Regions from separate parts of the Paenibacillus sp. cl130 genome, predicted to be linked through region 1. Evidence: predicted binding sites of a transcription regulator. Region 1 holds the regulator's gene; each other region holds the start of a gene.

Region 1 (3,263 bases):
TGTGCCCATATTAAGCAAGCGGCCGCAGCATGTTATATGAAATAACATCATACGGCCTTTGTTACAGAGCTACAGGCTAAATCAGTTATTTCTTGTCTACCTGTATCTGATTGGATAGCGCAAACTTCTCAAGTCGCTCTGCAATGGCATCCGTGTCATAGCGACCTAATGATTTTGTGAAAATAAAATTACCACCCTTACCTTTTCTTTCAACGGTTACGTAACCCTTTTCAATCTTGATGGCTTTCATGTCCCCTGCCGTCATTGGACGTTCTCTACCACCTTTCAGCATATAGAGAGTATCCTTTCCCACTTTCAAATAAGGACGACGGATGAAAAAGATAACAGCCAGCATCAAGTACAGGCCGAATACAAGCCAATCCATCCCTCGCATACCGGTCTTAGTCAAAAAGTAACTCATAAGCATGTACAATACAGAAAGACCAGCCAGCATAATTGGCACAGTAATGTTACGGCCACGGAAAATATCCATTGTAGAACCTGCGCCGCTAATGGTTTGAATGCCTTGCTTTTTGCGCGATTTATTTAAATGCGCTGTGTTTTTGCGTACTTTTCTTTCAAATGATCGGGCCATCTCTCAATTCCTTCCCAGATATATTACATTAAAACAATTGCCTCAAAGCTGATCTATATAGATACCATAAAAGGTACCTAAAACAAAAGGCAAATTGCAGGCTTCGGCATTTTAACAACATTAATGCTTCAGCCCGTCATTTCCTTTCGATGTATCATCGTCCACAAATTCAATCGTCTCAAGCTGCTGCCGAAAATTACGGCGAATGTTACCTAAATAAATTTCCCGAAGATTGGCGCGCTCTGTGGCTTCCTCTTCCGTCAAACCCTCGGATTTTGCTTTGCGCGCTAATTCATTAATGCGCTGTACCAAGCTGTCTATATCCAAATTGTGTCCCCTCCATAAAAGCAAAGATATAATACACTTTGACATGTAGAAAAGAGCTTGTCAAGGCTCCCGTATTACGCTCCCTGACAAGCTCTAATAGTCTATAGATCAGAAGTTAGGAAGCTTGAGTACCTGACCTGCCTGCACTCCCCGATCCTCCAAACCGTTAATCCGCACAATTCCTTCTATATATACCCGTGTATCCATTCGTTCCGGTTTATGATTTGCGGCAATCTCCCACAACGTATCCCCAGGTTGTACGGTCAGTTTAGTCACTTCTTCCTTGGAAGCTGAAGGTGCCGCGAAAACTGTAAGTACACCTGCCCCTGCAATCCAAGCAACAATCACTATAATAAGAAGCTTAAGTAAAAGAGTATTGGTAATAATCTGCATAAAACGTGCCCTACCCTCTTTTCGAGTCTCCTGTAAATTTTCTAAATTCATCGGAAAAATACTTTGATAAGTGCTATATTTCATCATTGGCTGTGTCCTCCAAACGTTTGTTCTTATGTTTTCACAATATAACACGAACATTTGTTTTGTTCAATAGAAAAGAGAACAAAAGTTCGTAATTATTTTTAGGGATTATTTAGAACTTATGTTTGTACGAACGGAGGTTCTATGCTATAATTTTCCCAAACGTTACTAAATGGGGTTGATACGGTATGTCTAAGATTTCGAGCCGCCAGCAGGCCATTCTTGAATTTATCCGCAATGAAGTGCGTCTAAAGGGATACCCCCCTTCTGTACGCGAAATAGGCGAGGCTGTCGGATTAGCCTCCAGTTCTACGGTTCATGGTCATTTGGATCGTTTAGAGAAAAAAGGACTCATTCGCCGCGATCCTACAAAACCACGGGCTATTGAGTTACTCGGTCAAGACGAATCGGATAACAGCAACTTGATTAATTACTCCATTAGTCGTGTCCCCGTCGTCGGCAAAGTAACTGCTGGCCTTCCTATTACGGCGACAGAAAATATTGAAGATTACTTTCCTCTTCCCCAACACTTTGTTGGTGAGGATAAAATATTCATGTTATCTGTTGTAGGCGAAAGCATGATTGAAGCTGGTATTGCTAACGGAGACTATGTAATCGTACGTCAGCAGCAGACCGCTGATAATGGTGATATTGTTGTAGCTATGACAGATGAAGACGAAGCTACAGTTAAAACCTTCTACAAAGAAAAGGATCATATCCGGCTTCAACCTGAAAATCCAGCCTTTGAACCGCTTCGCCTGACACACGTCAGCATTTTGGGCAAGGTTGTAGGACTCTTCCGGGACTTCCACTGATTTCTCGTTCTTTCTTCCCCGTTATTCTATCCACTAATACAAAACCGGCTGCCTAGGGCAAGCCGGTTTTGTATTGCTATTATGTTTATTATGTATCTCACAACTTTTTTTTTCATTTCAGCAACCTATCCCTATTTTTTCTACTAAAAATCAGCCTCCTCATCTCAAATAATTCCCCACTGACCTTGAGCAGCTATACTGTCATGGGCAAAACTAATAGATCTTTCTTTGTTTTAGATAAATATGGTATATTAATTACTTATAGCTCTGTAGGAGGAATTAAATGAAAAAAATTATAATTTCAGCGTTTGTTGTGATATTTATCGCCATAAGCTGTGTAGTTCCAACAATGGATCATTTGTATGCAAAAGAGAACTCCCACATAACAACCTACGACCGTATTAAGTATATACAAATACTTATCCATTTCAGGTATTTAGAAAAGCAACTCGAAGCTGTAATTTTCGAAAGAAATAATTATCCAGAAGACAGCCAAGAATATAAACAGCTCTCTGAACAACTGAATCATATTCTTGCCCAAGAGGCGTACTACGAGAAAAAACTTAACACTCTTAATAGTAAATAATTTTCATACTAACTGCCTATTATCTTTATCTACACTATTAGACTCATGCCGACCTGCCTATAACATTCTCCTGCAACGTAAAGTTGAAAAGGCGAAGACAGGTTCGCATGAGTTTTTTTATTAACCATTAGGAATATAGGTACTAGCTTCTTTTTGCTTTTAATAGATTTATGCTGATACATTACTATCACAATTGACATATGTATATAGCAGAACTAAGCAAAGGAGATATGCAGATGATCAGAAATAGAGTTAAAACGTATAAGCATCGCATCGGGAAAAACAGATATCTGGTCGTTAAAGTCTTTCAAGCCGCAGCTGCTAAAACAGGAAGCGGAAATGCACTAGCAACCAATGCCTTGAATATCAAAATTGCCAAGCGTAAGCATAAACGCCACTAAGATTTAACCGTACCTTCATTTCTTTGAAGGGAGGTGATAATATGAGCAGAAGACATTGCAGA
Region 2 (3,263 bases), on a different contig from region 1:
TCGCCTGCTCAGGTTTTCCTGCTTCCTCTGCCTGATGAATGAAGGCGTCCAGCTTGTGGCCGATTTCTGCATCCTCCAGTAACAGATATACCGCTTCACACTTCTCAAGTGCAGTTCGTGCCTTGCCGACACGTTTCTCAAACGCACGTAAAGGCGTCACGATCACATCCCGGCACAGTTCCATCAAATCCAACGTTTCATCCCGTTGACGGCTCCGTTCCTGCTCCTCCAGCTCCAGTGACAAGCTGGGCACAGCCTGCCACGGGCGACCGTCTGTCCAACGGCTGCCTTGTATTCCGCAGGCTAGTACATAGTTTTCCAAACGGTCCATCTCCTCACGACTTACCCGACCATCCAGCGGCAGGAGAAGGTCTGTTTTGACCGCACGGAATACATCCTCATATCGCCAACGACGCTGCACGATATCCAGCGAAGCCCGAATCAATTCCACTAAGGGATGATGCAAAACACTTCTCCGCTGATCCAGAAATACTGGAACCTCATATTGTTTGAATATCGGTTCCACCCATGGCTCATAATCTTCAATATGACGTACAAACAGGGCCATCTCCCGATAACGAGCGCCCTCATCTCGGGCCAGACGACGCATTTCGCGTACAGCCCCTTCCAGCTCTGCACGGCGATTAGCCGCAGTGTACAGTTTTATGCCTTCCGGCTGTTCTTCTGTCCACTGCTCTCGTAGCTGCTGCAGCCGCATCCATTGTTCCTGATTCCGTAACCCTGTACGATGTTCAAAGTTAGCCTCCAAATACGCCAACGCCGGACGCTCCTTAAATCTCGGCAGCGGATCAGGGCGCAGTAATTGTGTCTGCGTCTCTATCATCAGCTCGTCTGCCATTCCTTTGAGCTTTACATACGTAGCCGCTGAGGGATGAAACAAATCCAGCTCATGCGGAAGCTGTCCGCTCTCGTAGCTGCGGTTGCAAGTCAGCGCCACCGTCAACGAAGAAGCGTGCAGCATAAGCTGCTCCACCACCTTGTATTCATGTGGTGTAAACCTGCGGTAGCCATCCATCCAAATATCTGCCCCACGCACAAGGGAAGACTCAGCAATCTGTTCTGCCAGCATGCGCAGCGTATCTTCACCGTCAATATATTTAAGCGTCAGCTCTCGTTCAAAATCCTCATAGATTAGACTGATATCTTTGAGCTTGCCGCGCAAAATCGGAGTTGACTCTCCAGCAGCGTTCATTCGCTCCAGTTGCTCCGGTACAGACCGAGTATCATTTCCATACTGCTTTAGCTCCGTAAACAATGTATTCAACCGATCCACAAAGCCGAGCTGGTCTCCCGAATCCTTAAACAAACTCAGTTCATCCTTGCGACGACGAATAATTTTATATAAAAGCATCTTCTTGCCTTCTTCCGTTACAGGCACCAGTGCTGAACCCCCGGTTTCCTGCATAACTAAATAGGCAAGACGATGAAATCCCATCACTTGGGCGCGCACCGACCCCTGAATACCGTTTCCGGATTCTGTAAGTAACGCATGCTCAGAAGCAAATGACGATTGCTCCGGTACAAGTAACAGCATAGGCTTACCTAGCGGCTCCTCGCGTAACATAGACGTCATTTCATTGCGGATTAACGTACTTTTACCACTCCCAGAGCGGCCAATCAACAAGCGAACCGACATGATGCGGCCTCCTTTCCAACGAACAACATTCTATTAAACAGTATAGCATATCAGGCAAGGGAGAAAAGAACGTACGTTTGCCATGTTGTAGCAATTCTTCCTCCCTCTAAAAAAACAAATCAGTCCCGCAGATTGGCTTGGTGCATGCCTTCTCTACAGGACTGATTTATACCTAAACGAGTCTATTTTACCTATTTAATCACCAAAAAGGCGATTGACTTTGACCTTGTATGAAACCTACAGCTGTGTCCGGCTGCGCACCTCAAAGATGGCGAATTTCAAGTAATGGCCTTCCTCCACACCCAAAATTTGAGGATGGTCTTTACCAGCCGCTCTCCAGTCTACCAGACGAAGGATTTTGCCGGCATCTGCCGCCGCTTCCTTAATGGTATCTAAAAACAACTCTGGCCGCATATGGAACGAGCAGCTCGCAGTCACCAGATAGCCGCCCTCATTAACCAGCTTCATCCCGTGCAGGTTGATATCTTTATATCCACGTGTAGCTCCTTTGACAGCGTTCTTCGTTTTGGCAAAGGCTGGCGGATCAAGAATGACCACGTCAAAGGTGCGTCCGCCACCTGCTGTCAGCGGCTTGGATGTATCTCCTTTGCCCCCGGCTCGTGCATTGCGTTCCTCTACACCTTTCACTTGATTGCGCAAATATTGAAAAGCATCGTCGACGACAAACTCAACGCGTTCCTCAAAACCGTTCAGCTTGACATTATCCCGCGCACTTTCAATCGCATGCTCTGAAATATCAAGACAAGTTACTTTTTTAGCACCATGTTTACATGCATTGAGCGTAAAGCTTCCCGTGTGCGAAAAACATTCCAATACGGTTGCGCCATCCCAGAATGGGAATTCAACAACCTTACCACTTTTATTCACTGGCTTCATGACCGTTGTGCCCGCATCCCCTGAGTCTGCAGCTACTTCTTGTAGCGTAATTCCACTACGTGCTCCCCAACCTGTCATCAACGGTGCTATGGCCGCACGATTTTCACGCTGGTCAAAGAAATAACCCGTCTTCTGGCCCTCTACGATATCAACCTTGATTTGCAGGCCATTTTCCGTCACTACCACATGACGCGGGCAATCACCGTACAAAGGACCCTTCGTTTGTTCCAATCCTTCCAGCTCACGGATGGATACATCACTTCGCTCATATATACCAACAGGACCCACTACTTCAACGAGCGCATCCCTGATTTCTTCCCTGCGCCGATCCATGCCAAGCGTTAACAACTGCACGACTAACACATCACCAAATCGATCTACAATCAGTCCAGGCAAAAAATCAGCCTCGCCGTACACCAACCGATAAGCGTTTCCCCCGGTCACAAAACGTTCGCGGTGCTCCAGACATTTGCGAAAGCGTTGGGCAAAAAAGTTTTGATCCATTGCTTCCAGCGGCTCGTAGGACATCACACGCACTGTAATTTGTGAAGCTGGATTATAGTAACCTGTCGCCAAATAACGCCCCTGATGGTTAACGATACTGACCAAATCGCCTGCCTCTGGGTCCCCTTCGATCTTGGCTATTTCGTTTTTAAACACCCAAGGGTGTGCGTGCTCCAGCCTTTTTTTACGGCTGCGTTCTAATATT
Region 3 (3,263 bases), on a different contig from region 1:
TTCTTTTTGCGCTAAACGCTGGGCAATTTCCTGACGTGTGCGAGGCTTTCGCCCCAAATAGCGAAGCGCAAGTACATAAGCCTGTTGCTTTTCATCTGCCAGAACGATATCTTCCAGTTCTTTTTTATCAAATGACGTTCCTTTGAACATATTGTACTTGATCATTACATCTTCTAATACAGACAGTGAATAAGGACCAAAATGTATGATATACCTTCCATGTTTGCGTCCCTGTCCCTGCTCTACCCTAGTAATCATCAATTCCTCATGATCCGGAAAAAGAGAAATCCCTTGTTGCTTATTTGCTTCCGAAGTGTATTCATCTTCATCGTCCAACTGCAATATATTTCCCTCACTTTGAAATTCACGAAAGCAGCCTTTGAACACCTGCTACGCAAAAGTTAGATTCCACTGACAAAGCAGACTCTAGTTGATGCAAAAATGCCCTGCACAACTGTGCAGGGCATCAGAATCATGCTATTCAAACGGACGGTGCCATAACCCTGGCCCCAGTTCACAAACCAGGATTCACCGAGCTTTATTCAAGCTCCAACAATTCCTGTTCTTCCTTCGCTTGCTGTGCCAACTCTTCTTCTGTAGGCGGAGCAACCGTCGTAATCAGATTGCTGGCCACCCGAATTTTTTGTTCGATCGTACTAGCAATATTCGGATTTTCCTTCAAAAATTGCTTAGCATTCTCACGTCCCTGACCAAGGCGCTCACCTTCGTAGGAATACCAGGCTCCGCTCTTGTCGACAATGTCATGCTCCGTACCGATATCGATCAGGCTACCTTCTTTGGAAATGCCCTCACCGTACATAATATCTACCTCAGCCTGACGGAAAGGAGGGGCAACTTTGTTCTTCACGACTTTAATACGTGTGCGGTTACCCACAATGTCGTTACCCATTTTCAAACTTTCAATACGACGAACATCCAAACGTACCGTAGAGTAAAACTTCAAGGCACGTCCACCTGGTGTTGTTTCAGGGTTACCGAACATAACACCTACTTTTTCACGTAGCTGGTTAATAAAAATAGCAATGGTTTTCGACTTATTAATGGCTCCAGAAAGCTTACGCAATGCCTGAGACATCAAACGTGCTTGAAGACCAACGTGGGAATCTCCCATTTCGCCTTCAATCTCTGCCTTGGGCACAAGTGCCGCTACGGAGTCAACAACTACAATGTCTACTGCTCCACTACGTACAAGAGCTTCGGCAATCTCAAGCGCCTGCTCTCCTGTATCTGGTTGCGATAGTAACAACTCATCAATATTGACACCCAGCTTGCTTGCATACGACGGATCAAGCGCATGCTCGGCGTCGATAAAGGCGGCTTGTCCGCCTGTTTTTTGCACCTCTGCGATAGCGTGAAGAGCTACTGTCGTTTTACCGGATGATTCCGGTCCGTATATTTCAATAACCCGGCCTCTTGGAAAGCCGCCCGTTCCTAACGCAATATCCAAAGCAATCGAACCACTGGGGATCGTTTCCACTTGCATGTGGGTAGACTCACCCAACTTCATAATGGAACCTTTACCAAATTGCTTTTCTATTTGACGGAGCGCCATATCCAGCGCAGCACGACGATCTGACAATAAACTCACATCCTTCATTGTTTGTACTTTAATAATACCTTGTTTTGACACGCTTGCCAAGCATTTTTTCGAACATACATTCGTTTTTTTTGTTCACACAGCTCTCTTCTACAATTACACCTGTCTCTTAAAACAAAAAAAGAACCGCTGGCAAAAGGCTTTGCAACGGTTCTTCCGATAAGAAGATTATATCATGAATATCTATCTAAAACAACTCTACGACCCACACTGTACATAGATGTTTAAGAGAGTTTCTCGTTCTCTACCAGCCTGCGCCACAATCTGTACAGGATTGCTTTGACTGATCGCAGTCGGATTGTTTCACGGTTACCACTCAGTCTCAGTTCATGTACTTCCGTTTCCTTGTCGCGTTCAGCAATGCCAATATACACCAAACCGACTGGCTTCCGTTCGGAATACCCAGGCCCGGCAACACCAGTAACTGAAAGTCCAAAATCGCTGTCCATGATCATTCTCGCCTGCTCTGCAAGCACAAGGGCTACTTCCTTACTCACTGCACCTGGCGCTTGATCCCCTTCCAAATAATCATAAGGCACGTTGAGTAATTTCATCTTCATTTCATTGGAATAGCACACGATGCCACCTTGAAACATAACAGCACTGCCAGGTATAGAAGTGATGTGTTCCATCAGCATTCCACCTGTACAGCTTTCTGCCGCACTCACAGTGAGCCCGCGTTTGGCCATTAGATCTACGATAACCTTCTCCAGCGTAACATCTTCACTTGCATACATATATTCCGAAAGACGCTGCTGAATTTCTACTTCCGTAGCCGTCAGCTTAATTAGTGCTTCACTTTCGCTGGCCGCCTTGGTGGATATACGGATCGTGACTTCCCCTTCCTTGGCATAAGGAGCAATCGTGGGGTCTGTCTGGGATTGGATCAGATCTAACAAATGGGTTTCAAGAGCTGACTCACCGATCCCTGCAAATTTTAGCATTTTTGAATAAATTGGCATTTCCTCACCGCTCAATGCCTGCTGAAGCAACCAAGGTTTCGCTTGGTTTGCAAACATGGGTTTGAGTTCCTTAGGCGGTCCAGGCAAAACTACATAAAATTTACCGTCCTGTGCAATTGCGTCGCCCACAGCTAGCCCTGTCTCATTTTCAAGCGGAGTAGCGCCTTCAATAGAAAGCGCCTGCCGGCGGTTATTCTCGGTCATTTCTACCCCACGGTTACGGAAAAACTGATCTAGCTTGTCCATTGCAAGACGATCTATGTGCAATTTTCGCCCCAATACAGACGCTATCGCATCTTTCGTCAAATCATCCTGAGTCGGTCCCAGACCACCGGAAAACAAAATAATATCCGCACGCTTCTGAGCAATTCTTATCGCTTCCTGAAGCCGATCTATGTTATCGCCAACTACAGTCTGAAAATATACATCGATTCCGATTGTAGCCAACTCTTGTGACAAATATTGAGCATTTGTATTCACTATTTGTCCGAGCAATAACTCTGTACCTACTGCAATTATTTCAGCTTTCATCAATTCTTCCTCCTGTACTGCGAATATTATGGGAATTATGTAAAGAAACAGCAATAAGTTTAGTCCCTATTGCTGTTTCCATAAAATTTATCCTGTTAAACTTTGGAGGAGCTCAGCAAGTGGATATTTTTCACAAAATAATCAATACCCGA

Evidence for each region. The regulator LexA, encoded in region 1, represses DNA repair genes until DNA is damaged. The targets are predictions, from matches to a motif close to CGAACATATGTTCG.
Region 2: a site for LexA is predicted at 1,724-1,737, ahead of addB (helicase-exonuclease AddAB subunit AddB). Genes of this name have one in related genera too.
Region 3: a site for LexA is predicted at 1,670-1,683, ahead of recA (recombinase RecA). Genes of this name have one in related genera too.

Annotation. Positions count from the first base shown of each region.
Region 1 is NZ_FOYG01000003.1:692,543-695,805, forward strand. It holds gene BM358_RS12205 (hypothetical protein) at 86-595, opposite strand; gene BM358_RS12210 (DUF896 domain-containing protein) at 716-922, opposite strand; gene BM358_RS12215 (LysM peptidoglycan-binding domain-containing protein) at 1,031-1,399, opposite strand; gene lexA (transcriptional repressor LexA) at 1,588-2,214, shown strand; gene BM358_RS12225 (hypothetical protein) at 2,498-2,800, shown strand; gene BM358_RS26460 (hypothetical protein) at 3,037-3,201, shown strand; gene BM358_RS26465 (hypothetical protein) at 3,243-3,263, shown strand, end outside.
Region 2 is NZ_FOYG01000002.1:665,147-668,409, forward strand. It holds gene addB (helicase-exonuclease AddAB subunit AddB) at 1-1,657, opposite strand, end outside; gene BM358_RS09220 (class I SAM-dependent rRNA methyltransferase) at 1,895-3,263, opposite strand, start outside.
Region 3 is NZ_FOYG01000001.1:255,035-258,297, forward strand. It holds gene BM358_RS01120 (regulatory protein RecX) at 1-342, opposite strand, end outside; gene recA (recombinase RecA) at 539-1,600, opposite strand; gene BM358_RS01130 (competence/damage-inducible protein A) at 1,843-3,111, opposite strand; gene pgsA (CDP-diacylglycerol--glycerol-3-phosphate 3-phosphatidyltransferase) at 3,207-3,263, opposite strand, start outside.